DNA from 4 places in the Brevibacillus sp. SIMBA_040 genome. Region 4 is predicted to be linked to each of the others. Evidence: riboswitches for the same ligand, from Rfam matches in the RefSeq annotation. Region 4 holds a riboswitch; each other region holds the start of a gene.
The links. Region 4 has a riboswitch for S-adenosylmethionine ahead of SB752_RS14165 (pyridoxal phosphate-dependent aminotransferase). Riboswitches for the same ligand answer to the same signal wherever they lie in the genome.
Positions count from the first base shown of each region.

Region 1: it holds a riboswitch for S-adenosylmethionine, as region 4 does, so the genes downstream of both, SB752_RS11720 (MetQ/NlpA family ABC transporter substrate-binding protein) here and SB752_RS14165 (pyridoxal phosphate-dependent aminotransferase) in region 4, are expected to answer to the same signal.
Region 2: it holds a riboswitch for S-adenosylmethionine, as region 4 does, so the genes downstream of both, SB752_RS20580 (homocysteine synthase) here and SB752_RS14165 (pyridoxal phosphate-dependent aminotransferase) in region 4, are expected to answer to the same signal.
Region 3: it holds a riboswitch for S-adenosylmethionine, as region 4 does, so the genes downstream of both, SB752_RS20500 (methionine ABC transporter ATP-binding protein) here and SB752_RS14165 (pyridoxal phosphate-dependent aminotransferase) in region 4, are expected to answer to the same signal.

Region 1 covers NZ_JAWRXI010000006.1:35,946-41,298, forward strand. The annotation lists gene SB752_RS11710 (methionine ABC transporter permease) at 1-305, opposite strand, end outside; gene SB752_RS11715 (methionine ABC transporter ATP-binding protein) at 305-1,342, opposite strand; gene SB752_RS11720 (MetQ/NlpA family ABC transporter substrate-binding protein) at 1,375-2,199, opposite strand; SAM riboswitch class I at 2,354-2,456, opposite strand; gene SB752_RS11725 (hypothetical protein) at 2,762-3,163, shown strand; gene SB752_RS11730 (DUF2294 domain-containing protein) at 3,307-3,663, shown strand; gene SB752_RS11735 (ABC transporter substrate-binding protein) at 3,983-5,056, shown strand; gene SB752_RS11740 (nucleoside hydrolase) at 5,136-5,353, shown strand, end outside.
Region 2 covers NZ_JAWRXI010000012.1:75,253-80,605, reverse strand. The annotation lists gene SB752_RS20585 (ArsR/SmtB family transcription factor) at 1-692, opposite strand, end outside; gene SB752_RS20580 (homocysteine synthase) at 839-2,143, opposite strand; SAM riboswitch class I at 2,237-2,344, opposite strand; gene SB752_RS20575 (hypothetical protein) at 2,468-2,707, shown strand; gene SB752_RS20570 (rhodanese-like domain-containing protein) at 2,836-3,144, shown strand; gene SB752_RS20565 (SCO family protein) at 3,191-3,817, shown strand; gene SB752_RS20560 (YqzG/YhdC family protein) at 3,819-4,154, opposite strand; gene rnjA (ribonuclease J1) at 4,414-5,353, shown strand, end outside.
Region 3 covers NZ_JAWRXI010000012.1:60,157-65,509, forward strand. The annotation lists gene SB752_RS20485 (peptide ABC transporter substrate-binding protein) at 1-127, opposite strand, end outside; gene SB752_RS20490 (MetQ/NlpA family ABC transporter substrate-binding protein) at 315-1,157, opposite strand; gene SB752_RS20495 (methionine ABC transporter permease) at 1,213-1,881, opposite strand; gene SB752_RS20500 (methionine ABC transporter ATP-binding protein) at 1,882-2,895, opposite strand; SAM riboswitch class I at 2,986-3,101, opposite strand; gene SB752_RS20505 (Ger(x)C family spore germination protein) at 3,209-4,369, opposite strand; gene SB752_RS20510 (GerAB/ArcD/ProY family transporter) at 4,350-5,353, opposite strand, start outside.
Region 4 covers NZ_JAWRXI010000007.1:242,326-247,678, reverse strand. The annotation lists gene SB752_RS14175 (aminotransferase-like domain-containing protein) at 1-94, opposite strand, end outside; gene SB752_RS14170 (hypothetical protein) at 304-774, opposite strand; gene SB752_RS14165 (pyridoxal phosphate-dependent aminotransferase) at 1,001-2,182, opposite strand; SAM riboswitch class I at 2,279-2,406, opposite strand; gene SB752_RS14160 (MFS transporter) at 2,801-4,060, opposite strand; gene moaC (cyclic pyranopterin monophosphate synthase MoaC) at 4,064-4,546, opposite strand; gene SB752_RS14150 (DNA-3-methyladenine glycosylase family protein) at 4,690-5,353, opposite strand, start outside.

The DNA.
Region 1 (5,353 bases), on a different contig from region 4:
GTATAGACGATGAGAGGGACGATTGCTCCTTCGATTCCGATCGAGGTACCGACAACCAGCTCTGTAAAAGGAATGATGGCGACCATCAGGATGATGAAGGGCAATGACCGAACGATATTGATGAGAGTATTCAACGTGTGATAAATAACCTTGCTCGGAAACAAATGATTGCCCTGGGTAATGACAATCAGAATCCCCAGTGGAATCCCGATGATCGTAGCGATAAACAAGGAGATGCCCACCATGATGACAGTCTCTTGCAGCGATTGCCCAAATACGGGAATCATTTCTGTCAAACGATCCATTACCGGGTTACCTCCTCTCGTGTTACGATTTCTACGTTGTAGACGGACTCACGCAGGAAAGCGACGCCGTCCTGCACAGCTTGCTGCTCACCGGATATGTGAAGAAGCAGAATGCCGAGTGCGGTTCCTTTGATAGAAGTAATCGAGCCGTACAATAAATTGGTGCTTACCGGGAAACGTGCAGACAGCGTTCCAAGAACGGGATCGAGCGCTGCATCTCCACGAAAAGCGACGCGAAGAATTTTGGCAGAAGGTCCAGTTTGCTTGATCTTGGACAGTATTTCCGCAGGGACTTCATCATCAAAAATCGTTTTAATAAAGTTACGTGTGGTCGGTTGCTGCGGATTGCTGAAAACATCGAGCACCGAGCCCTGTTCAATGACGTGACCGTTTTCCATGATGGCAACATGATCGCAGATTTTTTTGATGACCTGCATCTCGTGTGTGATTAGGACAATGGTCAGGCCGAATTTCTTGTTAATATCCAGCAGAAGCTCAAGAATCGATTCGGTTGTTTGTGGATCGAGCGCCGAGGTTGCTTCGTCACAGAGCAAGATTTCCGGATCGGTAGCCAGCGCACGGGCGATGCCGACACGCTGTTTTTGTCCACCTGACAGCTGGGAAGGGTAAGCGTTTGCCTTGTCCGCAAGTCCCACCAGTCGGAGCAGATCCTCGACCTTTTGCTTGATGACATCCTTTGGAACGCGGTTCATACGCAAAATCTCAGCTACATTGTCGAAAACGTTGTAAGATGACAGCAGATTAAAATGCTGAAAAATAATGCCGATTTTTTTGCGTGCCTGACGCAGCTCTTTTTCTTTCAGAGAAAGCATATCTTGACCATTTACGATAACAGAACCGCTCGTCGGCTTTTCCAGCAAATTGATGGTACGGAGCAGGGTACTTTTCCCCGCTCCGCTAAAGCCGATGACACCATAGATTTGCCCTTTTTCCGCGTTCAATGAGACGCCCTTCAAAGCCTCGACCTGCTTATTGCCCACTTTGTATGACTTATGAATGTCGGTTAGCTGTATCATTTCTTAACGTCTCCTTGCTGCTTACTTAATTTTTACCAGGAAGGAAGCACGGAACCTTCAAAGCGTTCTTCGATGAATTTCTTTACTTCTTCGGAACGATAGCTATCAACAAGCTTTTGGTAAGCTGGATTGTCTTTGTTTTTGTCATTGGCAACGAGGACATTTACATACGGTGAATCAGAGGTTTCAGCAAAGATCGCATCCTTTTTAGGGGAATAGCCTGCTTCCATTGCAAAGTTGGTGTTGATCGAAGCGACCTCAACGTTGTTTAGGGAACGCGCCAGGAATGCTGCTTCGAGCTCTTTGAACTTCAGATTCTTCGGATTTTCTACGATATCCAGAGGTGTCGCATTGTCACCTACGCCATCCTTCAATTTGATCAGACCAGCTGCCTGATATAGTTGCAGGGCACGAGCGCGGTTCGAAGGATCGTTTTGGATGCCGACAACACCGCCGTCTGGGATGTCTTCTATTTTTTTATGCTTGGTGGAGTAGAGCCCCATCGGATAAGTCACGGTTTTGCCGATGATGGTCAGCTTTGTTTTATGGTCTTGATTGAATTTATCGAGGAAAGGAATTGTTTGAAAGCTGTTGATGTCCAGGTTTCCTTTATCGAGGGCTTGGTTCGGCTGTACATAATCGTTGAAGACGACAACTTCTACATCCAATCCTTTTGTTTTTGCCACTTCTTTTACTTTGTTCATGATTTCTTCGTGTGGTCCCCCGGTTACACCAACCTTGACGCTTGTTTGTTCAGCTGCGCCAGTTGCTGGTGCAGCTTCTTGTTTGCCTCCGCAAGCGGTCACGAGTGATGCCGCGAGTAGCAGTGATGTGAGTAACAGACCTGTCTTTTTCATTTGAATTTCTCCCCAATCCTTGTTTTTTATATATATTGAAAAGTAATGCCGAAAAGAGGGTAGAGAACTTGGTATTGCGTAAGTATGCAAAAAAACCTCTTCTGAAAATAGAAGAGGTTAGAAACTGTCATCGTGAAACAGTCGTAGAACACCTCTCTTATCTTCCGGAATGTTTTCCGCTGGAATTGGCACCATATCTATCGAGATAGGTTGCCGAGGTATCATAGGGCCAGTCCCTCCACCTCTCTTTATAAGAGAACGTTTTATTCAATTAAATCGATAAAATCTGATTCGGTTAGTTGGATTATAGCTTGCTTGTTCATGTCTGTCAAATGTTTTTAAAAATATTAACTTTCGAGAAAATCGCCAAGTTATTTCTCAGGTTAAACTCAAATATGGTATTATATGTAAAAAAGGGGATGGGGCGATTTCGTTGTGTAAATTCCTTTTTACTCTCATTTTATCATGTTGTTTTTTGACTGCGGGCTGTGCGAACATTGATGAATCCGTCCTTCTCCCAAACGAGCAAACAATAAAAATAGGCGTTGTAGGGAATCCTCCTATGGTTGACGAAAAAAACATAGAGTTCACTGAGATCGAACTTGGAAAGATGAGTAGCACTCCTGATACAGAATTTCACGCTTTATTTATTATGCCAGAGTTTCTTGAAGAAGCATCTAGTGCCAGATTTGCGGATCTTTATAAAAACTTGAAATACCCTGTGTTTTTTATTGGATCAAAGAAGTCGTATTATCCATTCATAGAGGAAGCATTAACATATTCTAAAGCGCCAGCAACAAATTCAGGAATGTTTGCAACTGGATTTATCAACAAAAATGGGCAGTACACAATATTTGAGTATGGCTTTAAAAATGATGAGCAGACAGAGGAAAATCTAAGAGAATTATATTCGAATATTTTCAATACGATTTTGTCGGAAGTTGTCGCAAGGAAAACTAAGTGAAGTATTTAGATTGAAAAATTGTAGTTTATACAGGTCGCAAGCAATAAATTTAGTCAAAATACGAATGATTACTTGCTAGAGGAGCAGAACATATGTATAATGGAAAAAAACAAACCTGATATATGTTCTCACAGGTGATGGCCATGACACTATTGGATACGAATGAAATCAGAAAAAAGCTATCTGCTATATATAATGAGATAGCAAAAGAGTTGTTCGGATTTGGAACGACTCTACTGAGAGTAACGATCGAGAACCAAATGATTACCTTCTATGCCAAACATCGCCGTTCTCCGCGCTCTGTTGCGCTGGAGGGTGAGGCCCCATCACTAAAGCTCGAAGTCGATTTCCGAATGTCTCTTCTATATAAGAAAAGACTACGGGAACGATTGGAAGAAGAAATGGGCCTGAACATAGAGGCTGTACTACGAGACTACGACGCTGCTACACAGCTGGCGATTACGAATGTTATTCTGACAGAACCAGAACTGAATACCTGACAGAGTAATTTGGATTTTCTCTTTTGATCTATCTCAAGAGAAGACCATAAGCTTTGGCGAAAACGGGTGTCGCTTCTCTTTGTTTACGAAGAAAAGTGCTCTTGTTTAGAATGAAACGTTCTAATCAAGGGTACTTTTCTTTTTTCTTTTTAACAAATTTTACCTTTATAAGGGTGTGGTTGATGCATAGATAAACGCGAACGGTGGAACAGTAGGGGGTTTATCAACGGTTGCAGGTTGTATAAAAACAGAGAAACGTTGAATCCTAAGCCAATGGAAGAATAAGACTCAGGCGATACCTGAAATGGAGGAAGTTAAAATGAAAAAATTACTGACAGGAATCCTATCCTTTTCTGCACTCTCGTTGGCACTGGCTGGCTGTGGCAGTGGTGAGCAACCACAACAAGGGGCTGCTGGTGGAGCAGCAAAGGGTGAGCCAACCAAGCTGGTCATCTCTACATGGGGTTTCTCCGAAGACTTTTTCCGCAAAGAAGTGTATGAGCCGTTCGAAAAAGAGCATAACGTCAAAATCGTTCTGGAAATCGGGAACAATGCAGAGCGTCTGAATAAAGTCCGTCAAGGCAGCTCAGATGTCGATCTGATTTATCTTTCCGACTATTATGCTCAACAAGGTATCGATAGCGGTGCATTTGAGAAAATCGATCGTACGCGCATCCCTAACCTGAACGAGATTTATGATATTGCCAAAGCTCCACTGGGTGAAGACTACGGTCCTGCCTACACGATTGGACAATTCGGGATTGCCTACAATCCAAACATCGTAAAAACCGAAATCAAAGATTGGAAAGACCTGTGGAACCCAGAGCTGGCAGGCAAGCTGACACTGCCAAGCATCACCTCCACAACTGGCCCAATGATCCTCGACAGCGCTTCGAAAGTGGCTGGAAGCAAAGAATTTAACGAAGACCAAGCGTTTGCCAAAATGAAAGAAGTAAACAAAGGCGTAGTGAAGTATTACGACAAAACATCTGAGTACGTAAACATGTTCAGCCAAGAAGAGATTGCAGTTGGACCAATCATGGAAATGTACTTCAAGGATATTCAGGCAGCAGTACCAGAAGCGAAGTTTGTAGCACCTACTAGCGGTGGCTACGCAGTAATGAATACGGTAAACATCGTAAAAGGCAGCAAAAACAAAGAGCTGGCTGAAGACTTCATCAACTATCAATTGAGCAAGGACGTTCAGGAAAAAGCAGCGAAAGCAAAAATAGATTCGCCAGTTAACACGGCTGTTAAGCTTACAGATGAAGAAGCAAAAGGCGTAACATATGGCGAAGAAACGATCAACAAGCTGCAAAAGCTGGATATGAAATTCGTAAACGAAAATTCCAAGGCTTGGATTGACCGTTGGAACCGTGAAATCACTCAATAAAGGGTAAAAAGGAACGAGGGTATAAACCATGTGCTTATACCCTTGTTTTTTCAAAACAGATGCGAGAGGAGGCCCACCCATGAAGCCAAAAATCATTTTGGATGTCGATACAGGTATCGATGATGCTCTCGGGATCATGCTCGCAGTGAAGAGTGGCGAGTGTGAGCTCATCGGAGTTACGACCGTCAACGGTAATGTCTCTCTGGGGAAAGCTACAGAAAATACATGCAAAATTCTCGACTTGCTGCAAGTAGGGGAGCAGATCCCAGTCGTGAAGGGTGCGTCCCAGCCATTGCT
Region 2 (5,353 bases), on a different contig from region 4:
GGGCGGTATATGATTTGGGGGATGAGCAGCACACGGGTAATAGCGGGTTCCGGCGGATAGCTGCCATGTGTCGCCCACTCGACAAAAGCTTCGGCAGAAAGCCTTTCCTGCATCGCTTTTTTATGTCTGCAGTCACGCTCCAGAATACTGCTGATTTCAGCTTCCCGCGGCTTCACGTGTGTGTTGTACCAGCCCTCTATCAGAAGCAGCAAGTGGCTACGCAGCTTCTCCGGCTCGGTGGAGCCAATGTGAGCGATATAGGCCGGGAAAAAGAGGTGAGAGCGACAGGCATTCTGGAGTGCGTAAATCGCTGAGTCACTTCCACGTGCGGCCTTCTGACGCAGGTCTTGCAGCTCCTCGCCCAAATAGGGAAGAGCCTGATAACGCAGCTCCTCCGATGGCAACCCTTTGACATAGGAGAGAAAGGTGGACAGGTCAGAAAACGATTGCTGATGCAATAGTTGCAACAAGGTTTTCCACGTGTTGTTTTGTTTGGCATAGTCTAGCTCACGCAGGGTGACGGGATCGAGCTCATCCATAAGCTGTTGCCAATACTCTGCTGGCTGCTCCAGCGTCGGTCGAATGTCATCATAAGTGACAGCTGCAATACCGAGTGCCGCTTCAAAGAGAGGGGAAAACGACAGCTCGAGATGATAGGTTGTGCGTTCTGTGCCAATATTTAATAGGTTCATGTCTGGATACCCTTTCCAAATGAAATGATAGGTTGATTATAAAATATTCGAATATCATATTCAATGTTTTTCGAATTTAATCGAAACGCACATGAAAAAGCACGTAACTCTCTTAACGAGTTACGTGCTTTTTGGGCGGTGTTCAATTAGCTGACAGTGGAAAGCTCAGTTGCTTTTTTCAATGCCTGCTCCAGATCGCCAATAATATCCTCAATCGCTTCTGTACCGATCGAGAGGCGGATCAGCCCAGGTGTTACACCTGCTGCAGCCTGCTCTTCTTCATTCATTTGTTGATGCGTGGTGCTCGCTGGGTGAATGACGAGCGACTTGGAATCGCCCACGTTTGCCAGATGGGAGAATAGCTTCACAGATTCAATCAGCGTCTTGCCTTCTTTTACGCCGCCGCGAATACCAAAGGTAAGGATTGCGCCAGCTCCTTTTGGCAAATACTTTTGCGCAAGGGCATGATCGGCATCGCCCTCCAGACCAGGATAGCTAACCCATTCAACCGCTGGATGGTTCTGGAGGAACTTCGCCACTGCGAGAGCGTTTTGGCTATGGCGCTCCATGCGCAGATGCAGTGTTTCGAGTCCCTGCAGGAACAGGAAGGAGTTGATAGGAGCTACAGCAGCACCGATGTCACGCTGAAGCTGTACGCGAGCTTTGATGATATAAGCCAGCGGGCCCACAGCCTCTGTATAAACGACGCCATGATAGCTAGGGTCTGGAGTCGTCAAGCCAGGGAATTTACCGTTGCTCCAGTCAAATTTACCGGAGTCAACAATGATACCGCCGACTGCTGTACCATGACCGCCAATGAATTTGGTGGTGGAGTGGACGATAATATCAGCACCATGCTCAAATGGACGGCACAGGATTGGGCTGGCAAAGGTATTGTCAACAATCAGCGGAACGCCGTTTTCGTGAGCGATATCGGCAATCGCTTGCAGATCGGCTACATTGATGCGTGGATTGCCGATGGTTTCGCAAAAGAGTGCTTTGGTGTTTTCGTTGATCGCTGCACGGAAGTTCTCAGGATTGGACTGGTCTACAAAGTGAACCTTGATTCCGAGGCGTGGAAGAGTATGAGCAAACAGATTGTACGTACCGCCGTACAGGCTGCTGGACGCTACGATCTCATCTCCTGCATGCGCGATATTGAGAATGGCAAACGTAATGGCTGCCTGACCAGACGCTGTCGCCAAAGCACCTACGCCGCCTTCCAGAAGAGCGACACGTTTTTCAAAAACGTCCTGTGTCGGATTCATGATCCGTGTATAGATATTGCCCAATTCTTTCAAAGCGAACAAATTCGCTGCATGCTCTGTATCACGGAAAACATAGGAGGTCGTTTGGTAAATAGGGACAGCACGTGAGCCTGTTACAGGGTCAACCTCTTGTCCCCCATGGACTGCAAGTGTTTCTGGCTTCCATTGTTGTTGATCCGACATCATCATCTCTCCTTTTTCTATGGTAGAATGAATGCAATAAAAAACGGAGCCATTCTCCTGAGAAGAAGAAGGCTCCGGTCATGCGCGGGCTTGCGTTCATCTCTCAGAATCTATGGATTCTGCAGGAATTGGCACCGCGCATAGGCATATGCTGGTTGCCGGGTTTCATAGGGCCTGTCCCTCCACCGCTCTTGATGAATAAGTGTGTCAGTTATTGTTGTCACAATTGTATGAAAAACAATGCTTGGCTGTCAATCTTTAATTATGAGTTATCAGGGTGGAATAGAGGATATTTTATCGCGGACGCTGGAGGAGGAATCGAGATTGCAGGATGAACCTACAACAAACCAACAGAAAATAGCGAAGAGAATCGCGTTGATCGTTCTCAACCTGTTTTGTTATGGGCTTGTCATCTATTACGGTATTTTTGTCATCGAAAACGGAAGCGGACTCAGAGAAATCAACGAGTTTGGAAAATGGATGTTTATGCTCGTCTGTCTGCTGCTGGCATCCCTCTACGGTACGCTTCGCATCGTGACATGGATTCGTGAAGGGAAGATATAGAACCGTCACAAATTTGCCTTTGGACGTTCACACTCCGCTGTGGGACCCGTTAGAAATGAGTAATTCCGTATGATATGATGAGAGTTGATCATGATGCGTGTAATGTACATATAGGAGGATAAATGACCATGGAAAATAGCGTAAAGGAAATTACACCTCAGCAGCTTTTGGAGAAGCTGGAGGCAAATGAAAATGTACAAGTGATCGACGTACGCGAGCTGGAGGAGTGGAATTCTGGTCACATTAAACAGGCAAAGCTCATCCCGCTTGGTTTTTTACCGCATCGACTAGAGGAACTGGATAAAGACACTCCGATTGTGATGGTGTGCCGCAGCGGTGCACGCAGTCACTCAGCTACGGAATATTTGAGTGCACAAGGCTATGACGTGGCGAATATGGTAGGCGGAATGCTGGCATGGCCTGGTGAGAAGGAATAGGCATACATAGAGAAAAACGTTTGGGAAAGCAGGGGAGGAAGCATTCGTGAGTGAAGGCGCACAGCCACAACAGGCATCCGGGCTGCAAAAGCACTGGTTTACTGTGTTGGCAGGAATTATTATTCTGGCAATCGTTGGGGTGTTTGGCTACAAGTACATGGCGAGAGAACAAATTCCCGTTATGAAGCCGCTCCAGGACTTTTCCTTGGATAACAGCAACGGGTCTGCCTTTACTTTTTCAGAAGGAAAAGGGAAGGTCCGCTTGGTTGAATTTATGTTTACCAATTGTCCCGATATTTGTCCGGCGACTACCTACAACATGTCTAAGTTGCAGGATCAGTTAAAAGAAAAGAACCTGTTTGGAAATAAGGTAGAATTCATCTCCATTACGTTTGATCCTGATTTCGATACAGCTGAGGTCTTGCAGCAATACGCGGATAAATTTAAAGCCGACCAAAGCGGCTGGCAGTTCCTGCGTGGGGATGCACAGGCTGTAGAAAAAGTGACCAAGGACTTCGGAATTGCGGTTTTGAAGCAGCCAGATGGCACGATCGCCCATACTGCTCGCATGTTCCTCGTCGATGGTGACGGAAACATGCGTCGCGCGTATGGGATGGCAGCCGATATGGACATGGATCAGATGATGAAAGAAATGGTACAGCTAGCCGACTAGCTCATCGTGTTTCTTCATAAGTGATACGCACCATTTTTTCCGTTTTGGTTTCAAATTCAATATGAACGAGTAGCGCCCACCTGCGATTGCCCTCCTGGAGCAAAAGCTTAAACGTCTCCTCAGACGTGGTGGGCGTTTTCTTTATGCGTCCGACGTGCAAATAATCAACGATTTGAGCGTGAGGATGCTTTTGCTTTGTTTGCTGCATGGCGATTCTGCCCCATTTGGCATAAGGGGGCTGGGCTTCGGCAGGTGGAGCTAAAGACAAGCTCATCAGAAAAACGATCAGGACCGAAGTGAAAGAGATAATACGCGGGAATCTGGAAAAGACAAGCATACAGGGCACCTCCGACACAGGAAATATCGTACCGCTACGAAATAGTGTGTGCACAAACAACAAAAAGTTCATCTGGTCGGTTCTGACAGCGTGCCAGCTTGCTTTTCACCTCTATGGTTAGGTACAATTTTCCAGTCGATAATAAATACCAATTACTTAATATGTGTAGAATGGTGAGACTGGATGAAACGAACGCCTCGCGTTGTGTTACAATAAGAATGGCATGCTTAGTTCGGGTTCCCCAAAAAAATCATGCACGATGAAGTTAGGAGGAAAGAGATTGGGCGACGTTAAGATTTTCGCGATGGGCGGCCTCGGCGAGATCGGAAAAAATATGTACTGCGTCGAGTATGAAGATGAGATTATAATCATTGATTGCGGGGTCAAATTCCCCGAGAATGAAATGTTCGGCATTGATTTGGTTATTCCGGATGTATCCTATTTGGTGGATAACCAACATAAAATCAAGGCACTGCTATTGACGCACGGACATGAGGATCATATTGGGGCGATTCCTTATATTATGCGCCAAATCAAAGTGCCGATCTACGGTGGTCGTCTGACCCTGGGCTTGGTCAAGGCGAAGCTGGAAGAGCACAAAATGCAAAATGACGTAAAGATGATTCCGATTTCGGAAGACACGGAAATTCCCTTCAACCGGTTGAAGGCCACTTTCTTCCGCACGAATCACAGTATTCCGGATTCCTTTGGGGTCGTGCTGCACACACCAGAGGGTATGGTCATCCACACGGGTGACTTCAAGTTTGATATGACACCAGTGGGACAAACAACGGAGTACGGTAAAATTGCCAAGATTGGTGCGAGCGGCGATGTATTGGCACTGCTCTCCGATAGTACGAATAGTGAGCGTCCTGGCTATACCATGTCGGAGCGAACAGTAGGCGATGGCATCCTGGATGTGGTCCGCAAAGCGCGTGGGCGCATCATTCTTGCTACCTTTGCTTCCAACGTACACCGTCTGCAGCAAGTAGTGGATGCGGCTGAGCAATGCAATCGCAAAGTAGCGGTAATCGGTCGCAGCATGGAAAAGGTATTTTTGATTGGACAAGAATTAGGCTACATCCAGATGCCTGAGGGCATGCTGATCGACATCAAGCACATCGACAACTATGCGGACAACCAGGTGCTGATTATTTGCACAGGCAGCCAGGGTGAGCCTATGGCTGCGCTGACGCGTA
Region 3 (5,353 bases), on a different contig from region 4:
CTACTTCACCCGAGCTTGGCGAATTCGGCTGAGGCTGAGGCTGCGTCTGTCCACCTCCTGCACATCCTGCCAAAATACTTCCCGCAATCATAATCATACTGGCAATGATAGAAATTTTCTGTCTCATTCAAATTTTCCCCCTTATCAAACATTTTCTATCGCCACCAATATACTCGACAGAAATGGGCTTGAGAATGGGGTTTGAAGATATTTAATTTAATTTTATGAATATTTATTCTATTGTTAAGGGAAATAAACCCAACCAGCCGTAGTAGGCAGATTGGGTTTATGTGATCGCTCAATTAATTGGTTACTTAGAACGCTGGGATGATCGCGCCTTGGTATGTGTCTTCGAGGAATTTTTTCACCTCAGGCGAGTTCAGTTCTTTCGCCAGCTTTTGCATTGCTTCGGAATCCTTGTTGTCAGGACGAGCTACCAGGAAGTTTGCATATGGAGATTCTTTGTCTTCGATGAACAGAGCATCTTTGGTAGGTACGAGCTTCGCTTCCAATGCATAGTTAGTGTTGATCAGAGCCAGATCTACTTCATCCAGAACGCGCGGCAGCATAGCAGCCTCAACTTCTTTGAATTTCACGTTTTTCTTGTTTTCTACGATATCTTTTACCGTACCGCTGATGCCTACGCCGTCTTTCAGCTTGATTACACCGTTTTTTTCGAGAAGAGCCAGCGCACGACCGTTGTTGGTTACGTCGTTTGGCAGTGCGATTGTTGCGCCATCAACTAGCTCATCAACGCTTTTGATTTTTTTGGAGTAAGCACCGAATGGCTCAATGTGTACCGCAGTCACAGGCTCCAAAGTCATGTTCTGGTCTTTATTGAATTGCTCCAGGTATGGTTTATGTTGGAAGAAGTTTCCGTCGAGTTGTTTTTCATTTACTTGTACGTTTGGTTGTACATAGTCAGTGAATTCTTTAATCACCAAGTTTACACCTTGTTCCTTCAGCTTAGGTTGAACAAACTTCAGGATTTCCCCGTGTGGTACAGCAGTAGCACCAATAGTCAACGTAACTTCTTGTTGTTGTCCACCTTGTGCGCCACCTGTAGATGGAGCAGGAGCGGTTTCTGTTTTGCTTCCGCAAGCTGCCAAAGAAAATGCCAATACAGTAGAAAGTACAGATACAACCAGTTTCTTCACAGTAGATTTCCCCCTTTATTTGTAAACCACTTCTAAAACGATTTATGGAAAGACCTTACTTGCGGCTGTATTTGAGAACCAGACGGTCCCCCAGCGATTGCAAGATCTGAACCAACACTAACAAAATAACAACAGTAACAATCATGACATCAGTCTGGAAGCGTTGATATCCATAGCGAATCGCCAGATCACCCAAGCCACCGCCACCGATAACCCCGGACATCGCCGTATAGGAAACGAGGGCGACTGTCGTAATCGTAATCCCTGCAATCAGACCCGAGCGGGCTTCCGGCAAAAGTACGTTCCAGACAATTTGCCAATTCGAAGCACCCATGGATTGTGCTGCCTCCGTTACCCCGCGATCTACTTCCCGCAAAGAGGTTTCGACCAGTCGGGCAAAAAATGGCGCTGCCCCGATGACCAGCGGCGGGATGGAGCCAAGTACTCCCAGCGAGGTACCTACAATCGCTTTGGTAACAGGAATCAATAAGATCATCAAAATGATAAAAGGAACGGAACGCAGGACGTTCACAATAAAAGATGCGACGAGATAAAATCCACGGTTGGCCAGAAGCTGCCCTCTTGAGGTGAGAAACAGAATGATGCCCAGCGGCAATCCAATCAAGATGGTAAACAAGGTTGAAAAACCAAGCATGGAGAGTGTATCTACTGTCCCAATTCCAATCTCAGACCAATCCACATTTTTTAGTTCCAGCCACTCCATCTAGATCACCTCCACTTCCAGGCCACGCTCACGCAGCTTCTCGATTGCCTGCTTGTTTTGTTCTGCATTGCCTTCCAGCTCGACAACAAGCTGACCATACGGCGTATCTTTCATCCGTGAGATCGTCCCTTGCAGGATGCTGAACACAGTACCTGTCTCTTGCATCGTCTGAAACAGAATCGGCTTGTACGTCTGTTCCCCCAAAAAGGTGACGCGTGCGATCGTGCGATTACCGGAAGCCTTCTCATGCGCTACCATTTCGCGCAGCTCATGAGAATCAGCCACCTGCTCTACAAATTCCTGTGTGGTCGGGTGCTTCGGCTTGAGGAATACTTCAAGCACATCGCCTTCCTCTACAATCAGGCCACCGTCAATAACACCTACCCGATCACAAATGGAGCGGATGACCTGCATCTCATGTGTAATGAGTACGATAGTCAGCCCCAGCTTGCGATTAATATCGAGGAGCAGCGCCAAAATGGAGTTGGTCGTCTGTGGATCGAGCGCCGATGTAGCTTCATCACACAAGAGTACCTTCGGGTCGTTCGCCAAAGCCCGTGCAATCCCTACCCGCTGCTTCTGTCCGCCTGACAGCTGTGCCGGATATTTGTCCCGATGATCCTCAAGGCCCACCAGCTTTAATAGTTCGTCCACCTTTTTCTTGATCTCGGCTTTGGGGCGCTTTGCCAGCTTCAACGGAAAAGCGACGTTTTCACCAACCGTAGCCGATGACAGCAAATTAAAGTGTTGAAAAATCATACCGACGTGACGGCGCTGCTCCTGCAGCCTCCGATCATCCAGCTTGGTCAAATCAACACCGTCAATGATGACCTCGCCTGTAGTTGGCCGCTCCAGCAGATTCATACAACGAATTAATGTACTTTTCCCCGCACCGGAATGGCCAATAATCCCATATATCTCTCCCTTTTTGATTGAGAGGTTAATCCCCAGTAATGCAGGGATTTTATTTCCCTGTACCAGATAGCTCTTATGCAGCTCTCGCAGTTGAATCAACCATTTCCACCTCCCGTTAAAAACAAACGAGCCCCTTTTTCATCAAACGAAAAAGGGGCTGCAACGCAATTTATACGTTCGCATCCACCCTTCTCATCTATCAAGATCCAATCAATCTTGTAGGAATTGGCACCGCGACGTCTATTCGAAAATAGACCGGTTGCCGGGCTTCATAGGGCCTGTCCCTCCGCCTCTCTTGATAAGAAAGATTTCCACGTATATTATGTTCGTTTTGCATATTTTCATGATACAAGTCGGATTATATCGCTTTTGAAAATAGTAAGTCAATAGTAATAGTAGGTAAAAGTTTTTTCTAATCCATGACGCCATTTCGGATGATGGTTGCTTTCACATGAAATTGAAACTGTGCGTCCTTAAACATCTTCCTCCATTCGTTTACGGTCATCTCGGACATGCCCCTCTGATTCGCACGATACACGATGCCGAAGCCAGCAGGATCGACACCCATCGCTTGCAGTTTTTTGATTACCTTTTGCAGCTCCTGTTCGATCTCCTGCTCCAACGCCCTTTCCATAATCTTCATCATCTTGGGGTCCTCCAGCTTCAACGGAAGCGTCATCTCAAGAATACGTGCATGCAAGCGAACATGGACATTAAAGTGCGGAGGGGATGCTTGCTCCAGCTTGATTTTGGAGACACTTGAAATGGTATCAAAGACGAGCTGTACTTTATCTTTTTTATTACTTTGATCCTTTGGGGTCTGACCGAAAATCTGAGCAGGCACTGAGGTATCATAGCTACCAATTTTGAACTTGCCATGAATAAGCTTGATCAGAAAAGCTTCCTTAGGCGAGATCCATCCCACATAGCGATCGCCGCGAAACAAGGCGACCCCTTTAATCATCAATTCGTCTCCTTTTCGCGTAATAAAGGGCATGATTGGGTCGATCCCTGTATCATAGTAAGCCCTGAAAAATTCATGCATGGTAGACGAAGGGATTTTTTCTCCTTTTATATTTTGTTCAATCATTCTATACATATAGATCCCGATATTTCCTTCTTCCTTATACGGGTATGTCAAGAGATCATAAGTATCTCCATCATATACACAGAGGTAGACTCTGCTGGAAAGAGAGGAATCCCGATACAGCGTATCAATAATGCTGCCAATTCCATTTCGGGCAAAATGCTCGTTGTACAGGGCTACGCGTATTTGCCCTCCCAGTATCCGCTTATCTGATTGCAAATTCGTACGGTCGCGAATTCCTTTACTGGTTTCGCCCACAGCAGAAATCACTTGAATTTTTTCCTTTGCTTCCGGATTGATCGAGGGCATCACGATGGTGGCGCGAATATTTTTATCTTTCAACTGGTCATAACCAACTACGGTAGCGAGGCCCGTCTCGTCAAAAATCTGCCTGTCCGAGCAGCCTGTCATCATCAAGATTAGGGAGCACCACATAGCCCAATAATGCATGAACCATTTTTTCTGGCTATTCGGGTATAGATGCATCTGACGCACCCTCCTTCGCTCGCTTGGCACGCTGCTTTATGATGACCATTAAATACAAAAAATACGGATATATGTAGGCGACATACATTCCGATTTTGGAGTAAATGTCGTTGAGCCGATTCATCTCCTGTCTGGTGAGAAGTGCCAGTGAAGCGATGTAAATGATAGGTAAAATCCAATACAACGATTTGCGCAGATTCCAGCCAAACAATCGTTTGATCCCACGTGCAGAAGCCCAGAGAAAGATCATGATGTTTGGCAGAACCACGAGTAGCCACATGGAAATGCCTACAAGCTCAAACCTCTCCATAATAGGCATGTACACCATTTTTTTCAGATTGAGCGTCGCCCAGATCGTTCTCATTAACTGTCCTTGACTAAAAAAGACCAGCGACACGACCATGACTAACGTATAGATCAAATAGGTAACGAGTATGGCCCATTGTGTGCTGCTAACCACTCTTTCCTTATTTTGCACATACGGGTACACGGCATAGATGACTTCGAAGCCGATACTGGTCAACGACATTGCTACCATGCCTTTGAAAAGCTGCTCCATGTTCGTATCCAAAATCGGAAATAAATACTCCCACTGTGCAAATTGTAGCGGAAAGTACAGGTCACATATGAGCCAAATCGTGACCGCCACTGAAAAGAACGTATAGCCAGCGACTACACGAATCCCTCCCAAGACCGTGTAAAAAGCAAGAATGAGAATGATCGCTGACAATATCCATGTCGGCAAATTCGGAAACACCCATGTCTGCACCACTTCGATGTAGGTACGTAATACCACACCCGCTGACATAAAAAAATACGTCAAATAAACGACTCCTAAGCACGTCCCGATCCACTTTCCAAACACGTCGTTCTGGATTCCGTATATGTCTGACGAGGGGTATTTCTGCAAGGTCTTCACAATCACCCATACGGTCAGATGGGTAAATAGCCCGGCCATAATGACCGATATCCACGCATCATGTC
Region 4 (5,353 bases):
GTGAGAGCACTTGATTGCCTTGGGTCAGCTTCAAGATTTCCCGGACCGCCGAAGAGGATAATGCTTCTACCGATTTTGAAAATTTGTACTCCATGTTCCGTTCCCCCTTGATTTTGCCTATATTTGTTTTATCACTGTCATTAAACAATGTCCAATCCTCGCTAGCTATGGGGAGATAGGTTTTGACTATGTCGAGCGATTGTTCGCTCGATTGGTGGTTTTATACCACGATTCCTGCTTCAAACAGGCGCAAAAAACCCCTTTCCGTAAAAAGGAAAGGGGTCTATGTATTCATCAAAGTATCTACGCGATACGGAAGACACGCGCTTTTTCTACCTGTGGCAAGAATGAGAGGTCCACATGCTTCAGCGCTTCTTCTACACCAATGTCCTCTGCCAAAAGCAATGCTTCCTCTTGGAACGTTGGTGTACAGCTGCCTTCATTCAATTCACAGAGGCGCTTTAGACGCTTCAGGCGATCTGTTGTTTTTTCAGCTCGCATACAATCGTTGGTCAGCTCACACACATTTACGTGACGCGCATCAGCAATCATGCTGATATCATTTACGTGAACAATGAGTCGCTGTCCTTCTTCCGTCACAAAACCGATCGAGCAAAAATGCGCACCTGACATTTCCATACGAGTGAGAACAGCATTGGCAAAGACCTCACCTGTGCGTAGCCGAACCTGGCCCGCTTCAATGGCTCCGCCTACCTTACGCTCGTTGGCGATCACCGTATACATATCCGTGTAACCGTTAATCTGATAGCGCATGTTACCCTCCTGCTTTGCATAAATGACAAGTAATTTGTTGAGACTAATTATCATTAACATCGTATAATGAAAATCATTATCTGTCAACGCTGAGAATGATTTTTATTGATAATTACCCCTACTTTTTTCGCTCACCACTATTCTTGCCCACTTTTCCGTTTTCATCGCAAAAAAAAGACCAGACCTGCTGCTTACCAGCATATGTGGTCTGATCCTTTGCAAACACCTATTTTTTGGGGGTAAACAAGCCCAATTTTTCAATACGCTTTACGGCCTCAGCCAGTCGCTGTTCATCCGATAGCAGCGCCGCACGAACGTAGCCTTCGCCCGTCGGCCCAAAGCCATCCCCCGGAGCTACAACGACATGCGCTTTTTCCAGTAACATATCGGAAAACTGGACGGAGGTAAAGCCGCTTGGGATTGGCAGCCATGCAAAAAACGAGCCTTGGGATGGCTGTGCTTGCCAGCCGATGCGATGCAGGTTGGAATAAAGCGCATTGCGCCTACCCTCGTATACAGCCACCAGGTCGCGGACACACTGCTGCGAACCAGTCATGGCTCGTGCAGCAGCCATTTGGACAGCTCCGAACAAACTCACAAAATAATGGTCTTGAATCAAATTGATCAAACGAACGAGCTCACGATTTCCAACCATCGCGCCTACGCGCCACCCAGCCATATTGTAAGTTTTGGACAGTGTATAAAACTCCACGCCCACTTCCTTTGCCCCTGGAACCTGCATGAAACTGACCGGTTTTTTACCGTCAAAGCTGATTGCTCCATAGGCAAAATCATGGCAAACAACAATTTCGTTTTTACGAGCAAAACGAACCGTATCTTCATAAAATTCGTACGGTGCATTCACCGCAGTCGGATTGTTCGGGTAGTTCAGAAACATCAGCTTGGCCCGCTCCAAATCCGCTTGGGATAGCTTGCTGTAATCTGGAAGAAATTGATTTTCCGCTGTGAGCGGCATCATGACCATCCGACCATCGACAACGGCTACACCTGACCAGTAATCAGGATAACCCGGGTCTGGCACCAGAGCTACGTCCCCTTTGTTCATCAGCACCTGGCAAATCTCTACAAGCCCGGTTTTGCTACCGAACAGAATCGCTACTTCTTCTTCCGGATCGAGATCGACGTCAAACTCTTGCTTGTACCAGTGTGCAACTGCCTGCTTCAGCTCCACTCGACCAGAAAATGGCGGATATTTGTGATGAAGCGGCTGAGCTGCCTGGGCCTGCAATTCCTCAATAATATGGGGCGGTGTCGGCAAGTCAGGATTGCCTTGTCCTAGGTTGATAACGTCATGACCAGCAGCAATGACCTTGTTTACCTTTGCTACCAAGGTAGCGAAAAACTGGGTCGGCAACCGATCAATCATGTCGGAGGGTTGGATGCGCATCGTTCTTCATTTCCTTTCTGTCGGGTACTGCATGATTCTACACTGCAAAAAAACCCCTCCTTCTTTACAGAAAAGGGGTAGATCAGCTTCGTCACGTCCTTATCTGTCAGGAAAGATCCTGCTGGAATTGGCACAGCATCTGTTTTCTTCAACCTGAATCGATATGAAAACAGATCCGCTGCCGGGCTTCATAGGGCCAGTCCCTCCGCCTCTCTTTATAAGTAAAGCACACGGAATATAATGTTTTAGCAATTTTATATTACTTGAGCGGGTGTTTTGTGTCAAGACACCTGGGGGCGCTGGGGAAAAGCACTTTATTGAGCTGTGGTGGTGGGGAGGAAAACGGAGAAAATGCTCCGGATTCTTGGGATACTTGCTGGGGGCGTTACTGCTCAGCTCCGTGAAAAAAGCGAAACCGCGTCCAAAGTCGTGGATTCGCTGAGGCATCTCAAAGGTGGACGCTTAAGGGCGTGTTTCGCTTTTTTCACTCCGCTTGGGATGTATCCCAAAGATCCTCGCATTTTCTCCGTTTTCCTCACGACAGCTGGCGTGTTTTCCCCTGTTTGGAAAAAACAAAAAAGACGCGCGTGGCGCCTTTTCATTATAAAAAAAGAAGAATTACATTTTTTCTGCGGTTTGTACTGGAATCTGGTGACTGCGTTTTTGGAAAGAGCTGTGGAAAGCAAAGAATACGACGGATAACAGTGCCAAACCAGCCATGATGTACAGCAGTCCCTGGGCCTGGAAGTTTTGAAAGATGAAGGCACCGAGGAGTGGGCCAAGCATACGTCCTGCGGAGCCTGTACCTGAGACAAGACCTTGGATGAAGCCTTCCTGCCCTTCTGGTGTGAACTTGGCAGCTACAGCTGGAACCGCTGGCCATACGAGCATTTCGCCCAGTGTCATAACGAACATCGCAGCAACAAATCCAGCGTATGACGTCGTTTGCGACAAGATGAGCATCGACAGAACAAATACATACGAGCCGAGCAGCATTTGAGCCTTGAGTGTTCGAGCATAACGACGAATGACCCACGCGATCAACGGCTGACCGAACAAAATCAAACCTCCGTTAATTGTCCACAAGAGGCTATATTGGCGTAGGGAAATACCTAGTGACTGCATATATGCGGACAGGACAGTCGTCCATTGGACATACACGATCCAGCTGATCAACAGTCCCCCACAGAGCATGACAAGCGCTCCCCAGGCAACCCTTTTCGCCGGCTGAGTGGGTGGAGTTTTCATTCCTGTCTTGTCAGCACCCTGTGTAAGCTGCTCTTCCTTGTTCTTCGCTTTCACAGCCATCGCTTTTACATGCTGCGGCAAAATAAAGGCAAACATGGCAAGTACGATAATTTGGGCGAAGGCATTTCCGAAGAAAGTCCAGGCAAACGACACGCTCGCCAGAATACCGCCCAAAGCAGCCCCGGCAGCTACCCCGGCATTGAGCGCCACATAAATCATGTTGATTCCTTTGCGGCCTCCCTCTGGCCACATGACAACAGCTAGTGCATTAATAACCGGAGACAATGTCCCGTAAAAAAGTCCATTTAATAAGAACAAAATCGTGTAGATCGTAAAATCATGGGTCAAGCCCAAGCAAACCGACATCAGAATGATTCCTGCGGAGGACAAAATGATCGTTCTCATTTTCCCCCAACGGTCAAACAGCATCCCGCCAACCAGGCTGCCAACCAGAAAAGCCCCTTGATTCAAAAGCAACAAAAAGCCGGCAACAGTAAGCGGCTTTCCTAAGAAATCGTGAATATAGATCGTTACAAGCGGCCATATACATGCCATTCCTGTAGAGAAAATGACGGCAGCAATCGCCAATAGCCGAATGCTGCTCGGATAGGATTCCCATTTCTCTTTCATGAGTTACTTCTCTCCTCGCATGAAGTCGCCGCTTTTTCCGCCTGTCTTTTTGAGGAGGCTTGTAGGTCCAATTACCATTCCTTTGTCCATTGCCTTACACATGTCATATACAGTTAGGGCTGCCACACTGACAGCAGTCAGCGCTTCCATCTCCACGCCTGTTTTCCCGGTGGTTTTTACAGATGCTTCGACTTCAAGCGTCGTTTCATCTGCAAACGAAAAACGGATATCAATACCAGTAAGTGGCAGTGGATGGCACATCGGGATGATTTCCCACGTCTTTTTCGCAGCCATCACACCGGCAACCTGTGCTACCGCCAGTACATCCCCTTTTTCCACACGTCCCTCGCGAATACGCGCGAGTGTTCCTGGCTTCATAATGATTTGGCTGTGGGCAATGGCTTCACGCTTCGTAATATCTTTCTCAGAGACATCCACCATTTTTGCCCGATTCTGTTCGTTAAAATGCGTCAATTGGTCACTCATGCTATTCCTTTATCCTCCATGGAAGCAAGTATCCATAAATACCATGCCCAAATGTAATTCGTCGGTCGCTCTGTCATCTACTTCTTACCTTACTCCCGCTGCTTTCGAAATGCAATGAGAACATAGAGGAGGATGTGCCTTATTTAATAGAGAAATCTCCATAAGTAAAAGGTTGCATAGGATTCCCAGTTCGTCCAGCCCACTGACAGTCGGATCATTTCCTCCTTTGTAGGCTTTTCCTTTGTCTCTAAAAGATGCCGGACCGCATTATGCAGCCCCACATCGTCGATGGGAAAAGCGGACGGAATTCGCAAGCAGCGCATTAATACATAATTGGCTGTCCACGGACCGATCCCGCGGATTTGAACGAGCTGCTTTTCTGCTGCCTTCCCTGAGCCAGCGGTGAGAAGCTGCTCCTTACTCAGTTTCCCTTCTACGATGAGCCTCGCTACATCAATGAGGTATTCACTTTTTTTGCCTGTCATTTTGAGTGCATGCAAGTCCTCTACGCGAAGCTCTGCGATCCGTTCAGGCTCTGGAAACAGCCAGTACACCTCTCCCTCACAGGTTACTTGCCGACCAAAGCTCTCTACCAGACGCCTTTTCAACGTATACGCAAAGGTCATATTGATTTGCTGACCGATAATCCCCCAGCTGATCGCCTCAAATAAATCAGGAATCCCGACATTGCGCAGACCATAAAACGATTCTACCGCGCGTCGGAGAAGATCATCGGTTTTTGCCAACTCATAAAAAGGCTGCAAATTCGTATCCAGATCAAACCAGTCATGTACATACCTGGCTACG